Regions from separate parts of the Halomonas cibimaris genome, predicted to be linked through region 1. Evidence: predicted binding sites of a transcription regulator. Region 1 holds the regulator's gene; the other holds the start of a gene.
The links. The regulator LexA, encoded in region 1, represses DNA repair genes until DNA is damaged. The targets are predictions, from matches to a motif close to TACTGTNTANNTANACAGTA.
Positions count from the first base shown of each region.

Region 1 (5,114 bases):
TCCAGCACCGGGGCAAAGGTCATATCCAGCCCGCAGGCGGCCATTTCCATGCCCAAAAGCCAGCCGACATCGCGGGTCAGCGCCAGCCCTTCCGGCGGGGCCGCTGCAAAATACTCGCCCAGCTTTGCCATGGGCGGCAGGCGCGTCACGCCTTGGCGAATGCGCTGCACCCGACCGCCCTCTTGGTCGACAGCGATCAAAAGCTCAGGGCGCTGGCGGCGGATAGCGCTGCACAGCCGACTCACCTGGTCGGCGCTTTCCACGTTACGGGCAAATAAAATCACCCCGCCTACGGCCGGATCGCGCAGCCGGCGGACTTCGCCGGCGCCAAGGGAGGGGCCTTCAAGGTCAAGCATGACCGGGCCGAGAGGTTGCGTCATGGTAAGCGTCCTGCAAAAGGGTGCGTAATTCTAGCCGATCACTACCGGCTGTCAAAAACGCAGCGCCGGCGCGCGGAAAGCCACGGCGTCTCAGTCGCTGCCGCTATGCAGCCACACCGGCGTACCCGCCGGCGCCTGGGCAAACACCGCCAGCAAATCGTCAAGGTGAAGGCGCACGCAGCCGTGGGATTTAGCCACGCCCACAGGCTCGCTCGGCGGGGTGCCATGCAGGTAAATATAGCGACGCTGAGTGTCGACATCGCCGCCGCGATTGCGCCCCGGTTCCAGCCCGCAAAGCCACAAGATGCGCCCGAGAATCCAGTCGCGCTCCGGGTGCTGCTGCGCAAGCGCTGCCGTATAGCGCTCTCCGGTCCGGCGACGGCCGCGAAATACCGCCGTATCAGGCGCATGGTGGCCTATCGCTGCGCGAACGTAGTGCCAGCCCAGCGGCGTTTGTCCGCTGCCATTGCGCTGGCCGGCGCCGGCTGCACCGGTAGAAACCCCAACGGTTTTGCCCGGCGTATCGCCGTGCCAGATAACAAGCTGCTGACAGGCCAGATCGATCTCAAGCCAGACCGCATCGGCCGGCGGAAGCGAGCTGAGTATCGGTGTATGCATACAACTCCTGTGGTACGTCTTTGACGATCAAGTCCTGGCCGCATCGGGCAGCGGCGCGTTCATCGCCGCGACCACCACCGGGCGCAGGCGCCTGACCAGATCACGCACGCTGACCTGCTGGGCATAGTCCTGCTCGGCGATATCCTTGAGGGCATCAAGCCCTGACAGGGTAAAAATCGCCGTACCCAGCACAAAGTGCAGCCTCCAGAAACGCTCGGCGTCGGGCAGATCCGGCGTTGCCCGGCGCACCAGCCCGGTAAAGCGGGTGAAAACGTCGCCGTAGTGCTGCTGAATATGGCGACGCAGATGGCCCTGTGCCTGGCTATACGCCAGCCCCAGCAAACGCATGAATACCTTGAGGCTATTGCGCTCGGCAGGTACTGCCAGCGCCGTTTCCGCCACGCTTTCCAAAAGCGCCTCAAGAGGCACGGTGCGCCCGTGGTAGCGGGCTTCCAGAGCATCCAGCGCTTCGTGAAAGCGCGCTGTGAAAGGGTCCAGATAGCGTGAAAACACGGCCTGGATCAGCGCTTTTTTGGAGCCGAAATGATAGTTCACCGCGGCCAGGTTAACCCCGGCCTTGCCGGTAATGGTGCGCAGCGACGTTTCGGCAAAGCCTCGCTCGGCAAACAGCACCTCGGCGGTGTCCAGAATGCGCGTGGTTGTATCCACTTCAGCCATGCAACACTCCCTAAACGGCTGTTTAAAACGTGCCACAATATTACGTCAACAGCTCGCAGCTCAATTCATGGCCCGGCGCTGAAAAAATACTGGACGTAGAATCAGTCTGTATACTTGACCACATGATAGGCACATGTTTTATCCTGTCAGCCAAGCAGCGTCTGCCATACTCTGTTATCGCCCTCAGACAAGTTATGGCCTTTATACAAGCCACCGCCTTTACACAGGAGTTTTCCATGACCCAGCGTTTGACCGCTCGCCAGCAAAACGTCTATGCGTTTATCGTCAAGACCATCAACGACCACGGCTACCCGCCGACCCGTGCCGAAATCGCCCAGGCGCTGGGCTTTCGCTCCCCTAACGCGGCGGAGGAGCACCTGCGCGCGCTGGAACGCAAGGGCGCTATTCGCATTGTCCGTAATACCTCTCGCGGTATCCGGCTGCCGCTAAAAGCGTCGCGCGATGATGCCCAGACACCCCACAATCCCGTCCAGGGGCTGCCGATTATCGGCGAAGTCGCCGCCGGCAGCCCGATGCTTGCCGCCGAACACATTGATCGCTACTGCCCGCTGCCCCCTGAATACTTTACGCCCAGGGCAGACTATCTGCTGCGCGTACACGGCGTATCGATGAAAGACGCCGGCATTCTTGAAGGAGACCTGCTTGCGGTACACCGTACCGAGCACGTCCGCGACGGGCAGATCATCGTCGCCCGGCTGGACGACGACGTCACCGTCAAGCGCTTCTCCCGCCAGGGCAATCGGGTACAGCTGCTGGCAGAAAACAGTGATTTTGCCCCCATCGATATCGACCTGCGCACGCAGACGCTGGATATCGAAGGCGTCGGCGTCGGCGTGATTCGCGGCGGCAACGGCCAGGCGCTGGGCTAGCCGGCGCCCGGCGGCGGCAGCTACTGCATGTCGATGTAGCGATGATCGTTGAAGGTGGCGACCCAGTCCGGGTGATACACCATCAAAATAATCAGCAGCATGCCGGTGATAAACGCCTCAGACGGCATCAGCAGCGGCAAAAACATCGCGTATTCCTTGGCCAGCAGCACCGCCTGGGCATCCTGACTGCCGATGAGAATCAAACCCACCGCCGCCAGCCCGCCGGCAAGGGTGGCCATCGCCGCGCCAAAAAAGCCGCAGATAAACATGAAAAGCGCAACGTTATCCGGCAGCTTACGGTCTACAAAGCGCCATACAAGCCCTACCACAATAGCCGGCACAATCCCGGTTACCAGCACATTGACGCCCAGCAGCGCCCACTCATTGCGTCCGATGGCGACCATCGCCACGTTGATCATGACGTTGCTTACAAGCGCCAGCGGCGCCTTGAAAAGCAGCAGCAGCAGCGTGGTAAACACCAGATGCAGCGTCAGCCAGTCCACCGCCTGAGCCCGCAGCTGCCACAGCAGCATTACACCAAGCGTAGCGGCCAGCCAGCGATGCTGCAGTGCGGGATTGTCCACTAGCGCCTGCCAAGGTCTGAGCGTGACCATCCAGGCCAGCACGCCGCTGCTGACCACGGCACACAGCACCAGCAGCCAGGGGGTCAGCACACTTTGGGCAAACGACATGGCAACCTCTTATGCGTGATTGAACTTTTATGCCTTATGGAAAAGGAGCGTGCAGGCCCGGCACCGCGCATGGCGCCGGCGCGCAGTGTAACGGATCACAACGTACCGCGCAGCGGACCGGGCGATTGAGCCGGCCCCCCACCATCCCGTATAGTAAAGCCCCACTTTCAAGGCATTTTATACCTGATGGATCCCATACGCGTTACCGTTCGTCCTCGATATCGCTCTCCCGTGCGCCTGCTGCCGCTTGGCGGCTGCGGCGAGATCGGTATGAACCTGACGCTATACGGCTACGCCGATGAATGGATCGCCGTAGATTGCGGCATGATGATTCGTCAGGACCTGCCGGGCACGCCGCTTCAGGTACCCAACCTGGAAACGCCCAAAGCCCTTGGCATCATCCCGCGGGCGCTGCTGATCACCCACGGGCACGAAGACCACATCGGCGCGGCGGCCTGGCTGTGGCCGCACTGGCAGTGTCCGATTTACGCCACGCCTCTGGCCGCCGGCCTTTTACGCTTGAAATTCGCCGAACACGGTCTGAGCACCGAGGTCATTCAGATAGTAGAGCCCGGAGAAGCCCTACAAACCGGGCCCTTTTCTCTGCGCTACTTGGCCTTGCCGCATTCTATTCCCGAAAGCTGCGCGCTGCTCATCACCGCCGGGCGCTATCGTCTGTTGCACACCGGTGACTGGAAGCTGGACCCGGAGCCGCTGGTGGGCCCCGCGCTTGATCCCGAACGCTTCCGCGCGCTGGCGCCGATAGATCTTCTCGTCGGCGACTCCACCAACGCCCCCGTCCCCGGGCATTCGGCAAGCGAAGGCGATGTGGCCCGCGCGCTTGCCACAACGCTTGCTGAGTGCCCCGGCCGAGTGGTCGTGTCATGTTTTGCCAGCAACGTCGCGCGCATCGTGGCCGTTGCCCGGGCGGCACGCCAAACCGGCCGGCGCATCAGCCTGATGGGCCGGTCCATGGAGCGCATGGTCGGCGTAGCCCGAGGGCTTGGCTATCTGGAAGAGCTGCCGCCGCTGGTGCCTATTCACGATCTGGGCTATCTGCCCCCGGAAGAAGTCGTGGTCATCGCCACCGGTAGCCAGGGCGAGCCACGCGCGGCGCTGACGCGGCTGGCCCAGGGGCGCCACCCCCACATGGAGCTTGCCGAGGGCGACAGCGTCATTTTTTCAGCCAAGGCCATTCCCGGCAACGAGCGGCCAATCAAGCGGCTGAAGACGCGGCTGCGCCAGCTTGGCGTTGCGCTGTACGACGAATTCAACCGGCCGTCGCTGCACGCCACCGGCCACCCTGCTCAAGAAGAGCTGGCAACGCTTTATCGCTGGCTCAAGCCGCGTCATCTGCTGCCCGTTCACGGCGAAACGCTGCACCAGCAGGCGCACCGCGAGCTTGCCGAAGCGCTGGACATCCGCGCGCCGCTGGCGCCGCTTAACGGTGATATGCTGCGCTTTGATGCCCGGGGGCTAACGCGCGAGGCGCGCCACCCGCAGCCGCCCTGCATCGTCAGCCAGAACGCCGTAGTCGCCCACCCCGGGCTGGATGACGCCGCCGACCCGCGCGCTCGTCGGGGCCGTCTTTACCTGGCGCTGCCGGTTACCGCCACCGACACCGGCTGGACGCGCATCGGCCGGCTGATGCTGGAAAACACCGGCGCCAGCGCGCTGGACGAGGACAGCTTCAGCGACTGGCTGGACGAAACGCTTGATACCATTGCCGCCGACACCCTGGCTGAGCTGCGCCAGCGGCTCAAACCTCGCCTGCTGGCCTGGCTGGGTGAACGCCTGCAGCACCTGCCCGAGGTACACCTGCAGATCATGGCAGCCGAGATGCCGACGTATGGCTG
Region 1 covers NZ_AP043828.1:2,176,541-2,181,654, reverse strand. Annotated here, with positions in the region: gene nagZ (beta-N-acetylhexosaminidase) at 1-380, opposite strand, end outside; gene ACZ415_RS10155 (L,D-transpeptidase) at 471-998, opposite strand; gene ACZ415_RS10150 (TetR/AcrR family transcriptional regulator) at 1,026-1,676, opposite strand; gene lexA (transcriptional repressor LexA) at 1,913-2,566, shown strand; gene ACZ415_RS10140 (energy-coupling factor ABC transporter permease) at 2,587-3,258, opposite strand; gene ACZ415_RS10135 (ribonuclease J) at 3,529-5,114, shown strand, end outside.

Region 2 (5,114 bases), 840 kb from region 1:
TGTCGCGGCTGACCGTGACCACCGTCGGCGACGACCGCGTGGTCGAGCAGATCACCAAGCAGCTGAACAAGCTCATCGACGTGGTCAAGCTGGTGGATCTGACCGAAGGCAACCACATCGAGCGCGAGCTGATGCTGGTCAAGGTCAAGGCGCTGGGGGCGGCCCGGGACGAGGTCAAGCGCACCGCGGATATCTTCCGCGCCCAGGTGGTTGATGTCACACCGAGCCTTTACACGGTGCAGATTACCGGGGACGCCGCCAAGCTGGATGCGTTTGAGCATGCCATGGCGCCGCTGGGTATTCTTGAAGTGGCGCGCACCGGCGTTTCCGGCATTGCCCGAGGCGAAAAGGTGCTGACGCTGTAGCCGGCGCCCGACTCCGGTAGAGACAAGGCCGCTTTTAGCGGCCTTTTTTTATGGTCGGGAAGGCGCCTTGCGGGAAGGCGCCTTGAGCCATGAGCTTGAGAAAAGTCGTCAATGCGCCGGGCGCTGGCTTGAGTGGAGCATTTCTCGGGCGTGGGCCAGGGTCTGATCGGAGAGGCTGACGCCGCCAAGCATGCGGGCAAGCTCGCTGACCCGGCCACCTTCGTCGAGCAGTGCCATCCGCGTGCGGGTCGTGTTGCGCTGGGCGTGCTTTTCGATGTGCAGGTGGGCATGGGCCTGGGCGGCGACCTGGGGCAGGTGGGTGACCGTCATCACCTGGCCGTTTTCACCCAGCCGGCGCAGCAGCTGGCCGACGATTTCCGCCGTGGCGCCGGAGACGCCGACGTCGACCTCGTCAAAAATCAGGCTGGGAATAGTGGAGTGGCGGGCCGCCACGACTTGAATGGCCAGGCTGATGCGTGAAAGCTCCCCGCCCGAGGCGACCTTGGCCAGCGGCCGGGCCGGCTGGCCCGGGTTGGCGCTGATGTAGAACTGCACCCGCTCCAGCCCCTCGGCGGCCGGGGCGTCACGGCTTTGCAGCCGGACATCAAAGCGGGCTTTTTCCATGGCCAGAAACGCCAGCTGCTGCTGCACTTCGCTGGCAAACGCGCCCGCCGCGCGCCGCCGCGCCGCGCCCAGCGCCTTGGCCAGCTGCCGATAGTGCTCACCGCGCGCGTTGGCGGCTTCGTGCAGGCGATCCAGGCTGTTATCGCCGGCGTCGAGCCGGTTCAGCTCGGCGCTGAGTTTGGCATGAAGCCGGGGAATCTCTTCCGGGGCGACCTGATGTTTACGCGCAATGCGATGCGCGTCGCTCAAACGGTTTTCAACAAACGCCAGCCGTTCGGGGTCAAGCTCGGTATTGGCGGCTATATGGTTGAGCTCGCTGGCGGCTTCTTCCAGCTGGATGCGAGCGTCACCCAGCATGGTCAAGGTGTTGGCCAGCGCTCCTTTTTCGCTGCCGGGCAGCTCGCTTAGCCGGCCGTGGGCCTGCCGCAGCAGGGTGAGCGCGCCGCCGCTGTCACTTTCGCAGCAGTCGGCGGCAAACTGCGTATCGCGCAGAATATCCTCGGCGTGGGCCAGGGTTTGCTGTTCGTCTTCAAGGGCTGGCAGCTCGTCGTCGGCCAGTGCGAGCTGGTCGAGCTCTTCGACCTGATAGCGCAAAAGCTGGCGCCGAGCCTGAATTTCATCACCCTGATCGCGGAATCTCTTGAGCCGGCGCCGGGCGTGCTGCCAGTCGCGAAAAGCCGCGGCCAGCGCGTCGGCGTCGTCATTGAGACCGGCGTAGTCGTCGAGCAGCGCCAGGTGAGTGTCTTCGCGCAGCAGCGCCTGATGGGCGTGCTGGCCGTGAATCTGAATCAGCCGTTCGCCCAGCGCCTTCAGGTCGCTGATGGCGGCCGGCCGGCCGTTGATCCAGGCCTTGCTGCGCCCGGCGGCGCTGACCACGCGGCGCAGCAGGCATTCGTCAGTGGGCAGTTCGCGTTCGGCAAGCCAGGCCCGGGCGGCGGGCAGGCGCGCAATATCAAAGCGCGCGGAAAGATCGGCCCGCTGGCAGCCGTGGCGCACGCTGCCGGCATCGGCGCGGCTGCCCAAACACAGGCCAAGCGCGCCGAGCAAAATGGATTTACCCGCCCCGGTTTCCCCGGTGATGGCGGTCATGCCGCTTTGGAGGTCGAGCTCCAGGCCATCCACGATGGCGAAGTCCTGGATGGCGAGCTGCGTCAGCATAGGGCCTCCGGATGGTGTCAGTGCGCCAGTGTGAGACGCGCAAAAGAAAAGAGGAAGAAAGCGTAAGTCTTTGTTTTTTTATACAGTAGATGGCGCCGGCTCGCAATACCACAATGTGGCACTTGAGATGACGCATACCATCCCCATATAACGCCCAGACCCGATACGCCAACAAGTGACATCACAGCCGCTTTTTCAGGAGATACCCATGGCGAAAGATCCCCAGACCCCGCTCGACGACGAGCAGGCACGCCACGCCGCAGAAGACGCCCAGACGCCCGAAGGGGAGCAGCAAGCCGCCGCGGAAAAGGCAGAAGAGCGTTTGGCGGAAGGTGAACTGGAAAGCCTGATCGACGATGAAGGCGACACCGTCAGCACCGAGGCGGAAAGTGACAACCCCGAAGCAGAAATGCTCGCCGCCAAGGTAGAAGAGCTGGAACAGGAGCTTTCCGACACCAAAGACCAGGCGATGCGCACCGCCGCGGAGGCGCAAAACGTGCGCCGCCGAGCCGAGCAGGACGCCGAAAAGGCGCGCAAGTTTGCCCTGGAAAAGTTCGTCAAAGAGCTTTTGCCGGTGATCGACAGCCTGGAAAAAGCGCTTGACGCCATGGGCGAAGACGCCACTGAAGCCCATCGCGAAGGCGTCTCCATGACGCTGAAAATGCAGCTGGACGTGCTGGGCAAGTTCGGCGTGGAGCAGATCGACCCTCACGGCGAGCCCTTTGACCCGCAGGTCCACGAGGCCATGACCATGGTGCCCAACCCGGAACTGGAGCCCAACACGGTCATGGAAGTGATGCAGAAAGGGTACCGGCTCAACGGCCGCCTGGTGCGCCCGGCTATGGTCGTGGTGAGCAAAAAAGCCGAATAGAACCGCGATAAACCCCCTTGAAATGCCGCCGGCAACCCCCAGATAACGTGGCAACCCGGCGGTAAACGCCAACACGCGATTTGGCAGACGCCATTGTTTTGTCACGACGCCGTCCGCCCGGGCGGCACGTCACCAACAAATTCGAGGTTTCTTATGGGACGCATTATCGGAATTGACCTGGGTACGACGAACTCCTGCCTGTCGGTACTCGACGGCGACAGCCCCAAGGTCATCGAAAACGCTGAAGGCGGCCGCACAACGCCGTCCGTCATCGCCTACGCCGAAGACGGCGAGATTCTGGTCGGTCAGGCGGCCAAGCGCCAGGCCGTGACCAACCCGGAAAACACCATCTACGCCATCAAGCGCCTGATCGGCCGCCGTTTTGACGACGATGTCGTGCAAAAAGACATCAAGATGGTGCCCTACAAGATCGCCAAGGCCGATAACGGCGATGCCTGGGTGGAAGTGAAGGGCAACAAGATGGCGCCGCCCCAGGCCAGCGCGGAAATCCTCAAGAAGATGAAGTCCACCGCCGAAGACTACTTGGGCGAAGACGTCACCGAAGCGGTCATTACCGTGCCGGCCTACTTCAACGACAGCCAGCGCCAGGCCACCAAGGATGCCGGCCGCATTGCCGGTCTGGAAGTCAAGCGCATCATCAACGAGCCCACGGCGGCAGCACTTGCCTACGGCATGGACAAGTCCCGCGGCGATCGCACCATCGCGGTGTACGACCTGGGCGGCGGCACCTTCGATATCTCCATTATCGAAGTCGCCGACGTTGACGGCGAAACCCAGTTCGAGGTGCTGGCCACCAACGGCGACACCTTCCTCGGCGGCGAAGACTTTGATCTGGCCCTGATCAACTATCTGGTTGAGCAGTTCAAGTCCGACAGCGGCATGGACCTTTCCGGCGATAACCTGGCCATGCAGCGCCTCAAGGAAGCCGCCGAGAAAGCCAAGATCGAGCTTTCCAGCGCCCAGCAGACCGACGTTAACCTGCCCTACATCACCGCAGACAACACCGGTCCCAAGCACCTTAACGTCAAGGTGACCCGCGCCAAGCTGGAAGCGCTGGTCGAAGAGCTGGTTACGCGCTCGCTGGAGCCGTGCAAGACCTCGCTGAAGGATGCCGGCCTGTCCGCGTCTGAAGTCGACGACGTGATTCTCGTCGGCGGCCAGACCCGCATGCCCAAGGTGCAGGAAAAAGTCGCCGAATTCTTCGGCAAGGATGCCCGCAAGGACGTCAACCCGGACGAAGCCGTGGCCGTGGGTGCTGCCATTCAGGGCGGCGTGCTCGGCGGCGACGTGAAAGACGTGCTGCTGCTTGATGTCACCCCGCTCACCCTGGGCATCGAAACCATGGGTGGCGTAATGACGCCGCTGATCGAGAAAAACACCACCATCCCCACGAAGAAGACGCAAACCTTCTCCACCGCGGATGACAACCAGACTGCCGTGACCATTCACGCGGTACAGGGTGAGCGCAAGCAGGTATCGCAGAACAAGTCGCTGGGCCGTTTTGACCTGGCCGACATTCCGCCGGCACCCCGCGGCGTGCCGCAGATTGAAGTGGCCTTTGACCTTGACGCCAACGGCATTCTCAACGTCTCAGCCAAGGACAAGGCGACCGGCAAGGAGCAGTCCATCGTCATCAAGGCCTCCAGCGGTCTGACCGAGGAAGAAATCGAGCAGATGGAGCGCGATGCCGAAGCGCACGCCGAGGAAGACAAGAAGTTCGAAGAGCTGGTGACGCTGCGCAACCAGGCCGACGGCATGATCCACGCCACGAAGAAGACGCTGGAAGAAGCCGGTGACAAGGCCACCGACGACGAGAAGCAAAAGATCGAAACGGCGATCACCGAGCTTGAAGAAGCGGTCAAGGGCGACGACGCCGAAGACATCCAGAAAAAGCTGGATGCGCTGACCGAAGCATCCGGCGGTCTGGCGCAGAAGATGTACGCCGAGCAGGAAGGCCAGCAGGCCGGCGCTGAAGGCGGCGAAGACGCCAGCGCCAAGCAGGAAGACGACGTGGTTGACGCCGAGTACGAAGAAGTCAACGACGACCAGAAAAAGCAATAACGCACTTTCTGTGA
Region 2 covers NZ_AP043828.1:1,337,902-1,343,015, forward strand. Annotated here, with positions in the region: gene ilvN (acetolactate synthase small subunit) at 1-365, shown strand, start outside; gene recN (DNA repair protein RecN) at 474-2,147, opposite strand; gene grpE (nucleotide exchange factor GrpE) at 2,356-3,018, shown strand; gene dnaK (molecular chaperone DnaK) at 3,172-5,100, shown strand.
Region 2: the regulator LexA is predicted to act here: its motif matches at 2,216-2,235, upstream of recN (DNA repair protein RecN).